DNA from 2 places in the Yersinia intermedia genome. Region 2 is predicted to be linked to the other one. Evidence: predicted binding sites of a transcription regulator. Region 2 holds the regulator's gene; the other holds the start of a gene.

Region 1 (3,195 bases), 1.3 Mb from region 2:
CAGTTTTTCGCAGATATCAGCAGTACGGCGGCATTGCCAAACAATGGCGTTATACACTGGTTTCCCAGTCGCTTTATCCCAAACAATGGTCGTTTCACGTTGGTTGGTAATACCGATACCGGCGATTTCATCAGAACTGATACCGGCTTTCGCTAACACTTCAACCAGTGTTGAGCTTTGCGTAGCCCAGATTTCCATTGGGTCATGCTCAACCCAACCGGCTTTCGGGTAAATTTGAGTGAATTCGCGCTGAGAAACACTCACGATATTGGCATCATGATCCAGCACCACGGCTCTGGAACTGGTAGTTCCCTGATCAAGCGCGACAATGTATTTTTTTTGAGTAGTATTTTCAGTTGTCATAGTTAGCCTACTTTTAAGTTGCCGTAAATCTATTGGGTAGTATCTATTATTTATGCTTTACGTTCTGTGGTCGTTACCGTGGTTTCTTCATCATCAACCACACACACATCGCACGGTAAATGGCGGCCAATCAGGGCGCGATAACCGAAAGCACCGAGTAATGCACCAACGATAGGCCCGAAGATAGGGACCAGGAAGTAAGGAATATCACGCCCGCCAGTGAAGGCAATTTCGCCCCAACCTGCCAGATAAGCAAATGCCTTTGGACCAAAGTCACGCGCCGGATTCAATGCAAACCCAGTCAATGGGCCCATGGATGCACCGATAACGGCAATCAAGATACCAATCAGTAGAGGTGCCAGTGGGCCGCGTGGAATACCGTTACCGTCATCGGTCAGGGCCAGAATCAAGCACATCAAAATGGCAGTAATCACGGTTTCAACCAGGAAGGCCTGGAACACAGAAATATGTGGATTCGGGTAAGTGGAGAAGATTCCGGCCAGATTCAGGCTCTCGGCGCTACCGCGAACAATATGTTGCGTTTGTTCTAAATCGACAAACAAGTTGTAATAGAGGCCGTACACTAAAGCGGCAGCGCAAAATGCTCCAGCAATCTGCGCCACAATGTAAGGGATAACTTTACGGCGATCGAAACAAGCGAATAACCACAATGCAATGGTTACGGCCGGATTAAGATGTGCACCTGAGATTGCGGCTGTTAAGTAGATTGCCATGGCAACACCCAGGCCCCAAATGATACTGATTTCCCACTGCCCAAAACTGGCCCCAGCCAACTTCAATGCAGCAACGCAGCCTACACCAAAAAAGATTAGCAGACCGGTACCGAGAAATTCAGCGATACACTGGCCTTTCAACGTCGAACTAGCGGTTTGGCTCATAATAGATGTCCTACAGACAGAGATTTATAGGGTTTTCTTATTTTTGCCCTTCGAACAGCGAAGGGAGTGATGTAAATTTATCGTTAACGAGCACAAACGAGAAATAGCGAAATCAAAATGTGTGTGGTGCGTCATAAAAATGAGCGATTTCGCGTTATTCACGGCTGTTAAGGGACTTTGAAAGTGTGACCAGACCAGCGGTTTCACAACCAGTTGTTAAAGGCATGTATAACATTACAGAATGGGTAATAGCGGTTTTTCGGTTTTTGCTGATAGTTACTGACACGAAATTGCTACAGAGTGTGGTTTGTACCGGTATGGCGCTAGACAGGGGGGGGCTGGCTACATACAATCGGTTTATCAAGAGCATCGTTTTTATTAAGCTGCGTTGCCTTTGCGAAGGAACGCGTTAGAACATAGCGCTTGTTACATTAGTTTAATGGATATATAGCGCGATAAGTATTCACAGCAGTTTCATCTGCCGAGTGTTAGCTCTGTAGATACGGTTACTTAGTTAATACGGCGACGTCGGCTAAGAATGATGACTGCGACCAAAAGATGTACGCCTTGCTACCATAAGGGGACCGAAGAATGTCATTTGAAGTATTTGAGAAATTGGAAGTTAAAGTTCAGCAGGCGATTGATACCATCACTTTGCTACAGATGGAAATTGAAGAGCTGAAAGAGAAAAATAACACCCTGTCCCAAGAAGTTCAGGATGCTGCTGGTGGCCGTGAAGCCTTAGTGCGCGAAAATGAGCAGCTAAAGCAAGAGCAGCATGTTTGGCAGGATCGCCTGCGGGCACTGTTGGGAAAGATGGAAGAAGTCTAAGTATTGACTGGCTTAACGCAACTGTAATCGGTTGTTGATGGCCCTGAGTCACGTAGCTACTTCAAATGCTAAGTAGTAAAAAGGGCGATATCAGTATCGCCCTTTTTTGCGAGGATCAGCGGAATGTCATTCAATATCCAGCGGCTCTTCTGACAAGATAATTCCAGTGTTATCTGCGTACAAATGGTCACCTGAGAAGAACGTTACACCGCCAAAATTCACACGGATGTCGCTCTCACCAATGCCTTCATCTGCCGCACCTACCGGAATGGCGGCCATAGCCTGAATACCGATATCTAACTCCGCGAGATCGTCAACCTGACGCACGGCACCGTAAACCACAATGCCTTCCCACTCGTTTTTCAATGCCAATTCGGCTAGCTCAGCATCGATTAATGCACGGCGCACTGAGCCACCGCCATCAACGACCAGAACACGGCCTAGACCATTTTCTTCAAGCTGGTCGAACAACAAGCCATTATCTTCGAAACATTTTACAGTAGTAATCTTGCCACCAAATGAAGTGCGCCCACCAAAATTGGAGAACAGTGGTTCTACCACATTTACCTCTTCATGATAGATGTCACAGAGTTCGGAAGTATCATATTTCATAGGATTAACGTCTGGTTGCGGCTGGGAGATTAAGTATATCTCTTTCTGGCTACTGTTGGCAAAATCATCAATTGTTAAATTTATCCGGGCTGACCTTTATGGCGCATGGCCCGGATAGGGTTTGAATAACAAACGGCGGGGATTAACTGAATACCAAACCGACAGCAAACAGAACGTTGGTCAGCAGTGCGGCTTTAACCATATGCTCAAGCATTGGGCGCATACCCGCAGCAGTAGGCTCACGCAGTACAAACAGTGCATGTTTGACCAGTAACGGAACGGCCAGAATAAAGATCCAACCGGCCCAGCTATGTAAATTCTGAAGTGTGAATAATGTCAGACACAAAATTGCTGCCGCGATTAATGCCGCATGATAATAACGTGCGACTACTGGCCCCAAACGCACTGCTAAAGTATTTTTGCCATTAGCTGCGTCGTTTTCAATATCGCGCAAATTATTAATATTCAAAACGGCCGTTGCCAGCAAACC
Region 2 (3,195 bases):
CAAAACTAAGGGCAATGGGGGAGCCGCTATAACGAATATGCTCAGTTTTAGCCACCTGCTGGGCACGATGAATATGGCCTAAAGCAATGTAATCGGCGGGTGGAAATGCCTGTGCCGGGAAAGCATCCAGTGTACCAATATAAATATCGCGAACCGAGTCTGTCGTGGTGACGCCAACAGTGGTCAGGTGCCCGGTGGCAATAATGGGCAGCGGCAAACCCAATTCGGTACGCAGTTCAACCGCTCGCTGATATAGTGCCTGGTAGTGGCCTGCTATCGCGGCTTGTAATGCCAGTTGTTTTTGCCCACCGGATTCACCCGCCTGGCTGGTGACTAAGTCCCTTGGCCGTAAAAACGGGATCGCGCACAGTAGTGCTCCAGGTTGATGTTGGCGGTCTTTTAGAATAATGATTTGTTGATCGAGATTGCTGCTGGCGCACGAAATAACAGTGGTATTGAGATAAGAGAGCAAACCCCGTGATTCATTCAGTGTTGACACTGAATCGTGATTGCCCCCTAACACGACTAACTGACAGCCTGTAGGTTGGAGTTCTACCACGAAGCGGTTATACAGTTCACGGGCATAACTGGGGGGCGATCCAGTATCAAAGATATCACCTGCTACAATTAGCGCATCTACCTGATTTTCTTCGATCTGATTAATGAGCCAGTGCAGAAATGCCTGATGCTCGGCAGCGCGGCTTTTAGTGAAGAAATGCTGGCCTAAATGCCAGTCAGAGGTATGAATAATGCGCATGAATCTCCCGCACGGCAGGTTAATCAGTCAAAGAGAATGGCGCTGATTATAAACGCTGTCCGTAGGATGTCGCGGCTAAAAAAAAGGTATGAGGAAAATTTCCGAGACGTCTCGCAAACTTGGCTGCTGTGTTTTGCAATTATCATGAAATTTATCACTATGCTTATTGCTTGAAGAAGCGTGATGTTTTTCATAAAAATGTCACAAAACTGACGCATAATGGCTCCCGAAACCAAATAGTGACCACTAACATACTGGCAGGGTTGATGATGGCAAGACGCATACTGGTGGTGGAAGATGAAGCGCCAATCCGTGAGATGGTGTGCTTTGTGTTGGAACAGAATGGTTACCAACCATTAGAAGCCGAAGATTATGACAGCGCAGTAACTCGTCTGTCGGAGCCTTTCCCTGATTTAGTGCTATTGGACTGGATGTTACCTGGCGGCTCGGGTATTCAGTTCATTAAACATATGAAGCGTGAGGCGCTGACCAGAGATATTCCGGTAATGATGTTAACGGCCCGTGGCGAAGAAGAAGACAGGGTTCGCGGTTTGGAAGTGGGTGCAGATGACTATATTACCAAGCCGTTTTCGCCGAAGGAGCTGGTCGCGCGTATTAAAGCCGTGATGCGCCGGATATCGCCGATGGCAGTTGAAGAAGTTATTGAAATGCAAGGGTTAAGCCTTGATCCTTCCTCGCATCGTGTTATGGCCAATGAGCAAGCGCTGGATATGGGGCCGACCGAGTTTAAGTTACTGCACTTCTTTATGACCCACCCGGAACGCGTTTACAGCCGTGAACAGTTGCTTAATTATGTCTGGGGCACTAACGTTTATGTAGAAGATCGTACGGTTGACGTGCACATTCGTCGGCTACGTAAGGCGCTTGAAATTGATGGTCATGACAGAATGGTACAAACTGTCCGGGGAACCGGATACCGTTTCTCAACGCGCTACTGAGTTTTCAGTGCCGGAGAATTCGTTGTGTTAGAACGCTTATCATGGAAAACGCTGGCTCTTGAGCTGGCTCTTTTTTGTCTGCCTGCATTATTGCTGGGTGCCTTTATTGGCTATCTTCCGTGGTTATTGCTGGTTTCTGCTGTCGCGGCGCTGGTTTGGAATTTCTATAATCAACTTAAGCTATCTCACTGGCTGTGGTTAGACCGCAGTATGACGCCACCTGCGGGTCGTTGGAGCTGGGAACCGCTGTTTTATGGTTTGTACCAAATGCAGTTGCGAAATCGTCGGCGTCGGCGCGAACTGGCACTGCTCATCAAACGTTTTCGCAGTGGTGCCGAATCATTACCTGATGCAGTTGTTATCACCACAATTGATGGCAATATCTTCTGGTGTAACGGTTTAGCCCAACAATTACTGGGGTTCCGTTGGCCGGAGGATAACGGTCAGCATATCCTCAATTTATTGCGCTACCCGGAATTCAGTCAATATCTGCAACAGCAAGAGTTCTCCCGCCCGTTGACCCTGCAACTGAATAATGGTTATTACGTGGAGTTCCGTGTGATGCCTTATTCCGAAGGGCAATTACTGATGGTGGCCCGTGATGTTACTCAGATGCGCCAGTTGGAAGGTGCAAGGCGTAATTTCTTTGCCAACGTCAGTCACGAATTGCGTACCCCATTGACGGTGTTGCAAGGTTATCTGGAAATGATGCATGACCAAGAGCTGGCAGGGCCATTACGGGATAAAGCATTGGGGACCATGCAAGAGCAGACGAAGCGAATGGATGGGTTGGTAAAACAACTTTTGACGCTATCACGTATTGAAGCCGCACCCAATGTTGATATGAATGAGCGGGTAGATATTCCATTGATGCTGAAAGTGTTACAGCATGAAGTTCAGGCGCTCAGTAACGGACGACATGAGATTACCTTCCGGGTTAACGACCAATTAAAGGTATTTGGCAACGAAGACCAATTGCGCAGCGCGGTATCAAATCTGGTTTATAACGCCGTCAATCACACGCCTGCTGGTACCAAGATTGAGGTGTGTTGGCAGCAAACTGCGCAAGGCGCACAATTTCAGGTCAGTGACAATGGGCCGGGAATTGGCCCTGAACATGTTCCACGGTTAACGGAGCGTTTCTATCGGGTGGATAAGGCCCGATCACGGCAAACGGGGGGCAGTGGGCTAGGGCTGGCAATTGTGAAACATGCATTGAGTCATCACGATGCACGTTTAGATGTCATGAGCGAGGTAGGTCTGGGAACGCGATTTATCTTTACCTTGCCGAATCGATTGATTGTTCCCGCCGTTTTAGCCGAGAATGCAGTCAAATCCTAAAAACTGCATGGATACCAAGCTGATGAAATGGGCAAAACTGGTGCTGTTGCACGCCATGCTATGGTTTAGCCATGCCGTTTTAGCGCAGTCTGAAGCGGTACTTTCACCTCCAACTGGCGTTTTGCCAATGGCTTCCGT

What was found. Region 2 encodes PhoB, which activates phosphate uptake and scavenging genes when phosphate is short. Its sites were predicted from a motif close to CTGTCATAAAACTGNCNNAT; they were not measured.
Positions count from the first base shown of each region.
Region 1: EL015_RS00465 (MIP/aquaporin family protein) is a predicted target of PhoB. The motif match lies at 1,391-1,410, and genes of this name have one in related genera.

Region 1 covers NZ_LR134116.1:96,714-99,908, forward strand. Annotated here, with positions in the region: gene glpK (glycerol kinase GlpK) at 1-363, opposite strand, end outside; gene EL015_RS00465 (MIP/aquaporin family protein) at 414-1,262, opposite strand; gene zapB (septal ring assembly protein ZapB) at 1,854-2,093, shown strand; gene rraA (ribonuclease E activity regulator RraA) at 2,220-2,705, opposite strand; gene EL015_RS00490 (1,4-dihydroxy-2-naphthoate polyprenyltransferase) at 2,848-3,195, opposite strand, start outside.
Region 2 covers NZ_LR134116.1:3,512,870-3,516,064, reverse strand. Annotated here, with positions in the region: gene sbcD (exonuclease subunit SbcD) at 1-757, opposite strand, end outside; gene phoB (phosphate response regulator transcription factor PhoB) at 1,027-1,716, shown strand; gene phoR (phosphate regulon sensor histidine kinase PhoR) at 1,741-3,057, shown strand; gene EL015_RS16190 (PstS family phosphate ABC transporter substrate-binding protein) at 3,080-3,195, shown strand, end outside.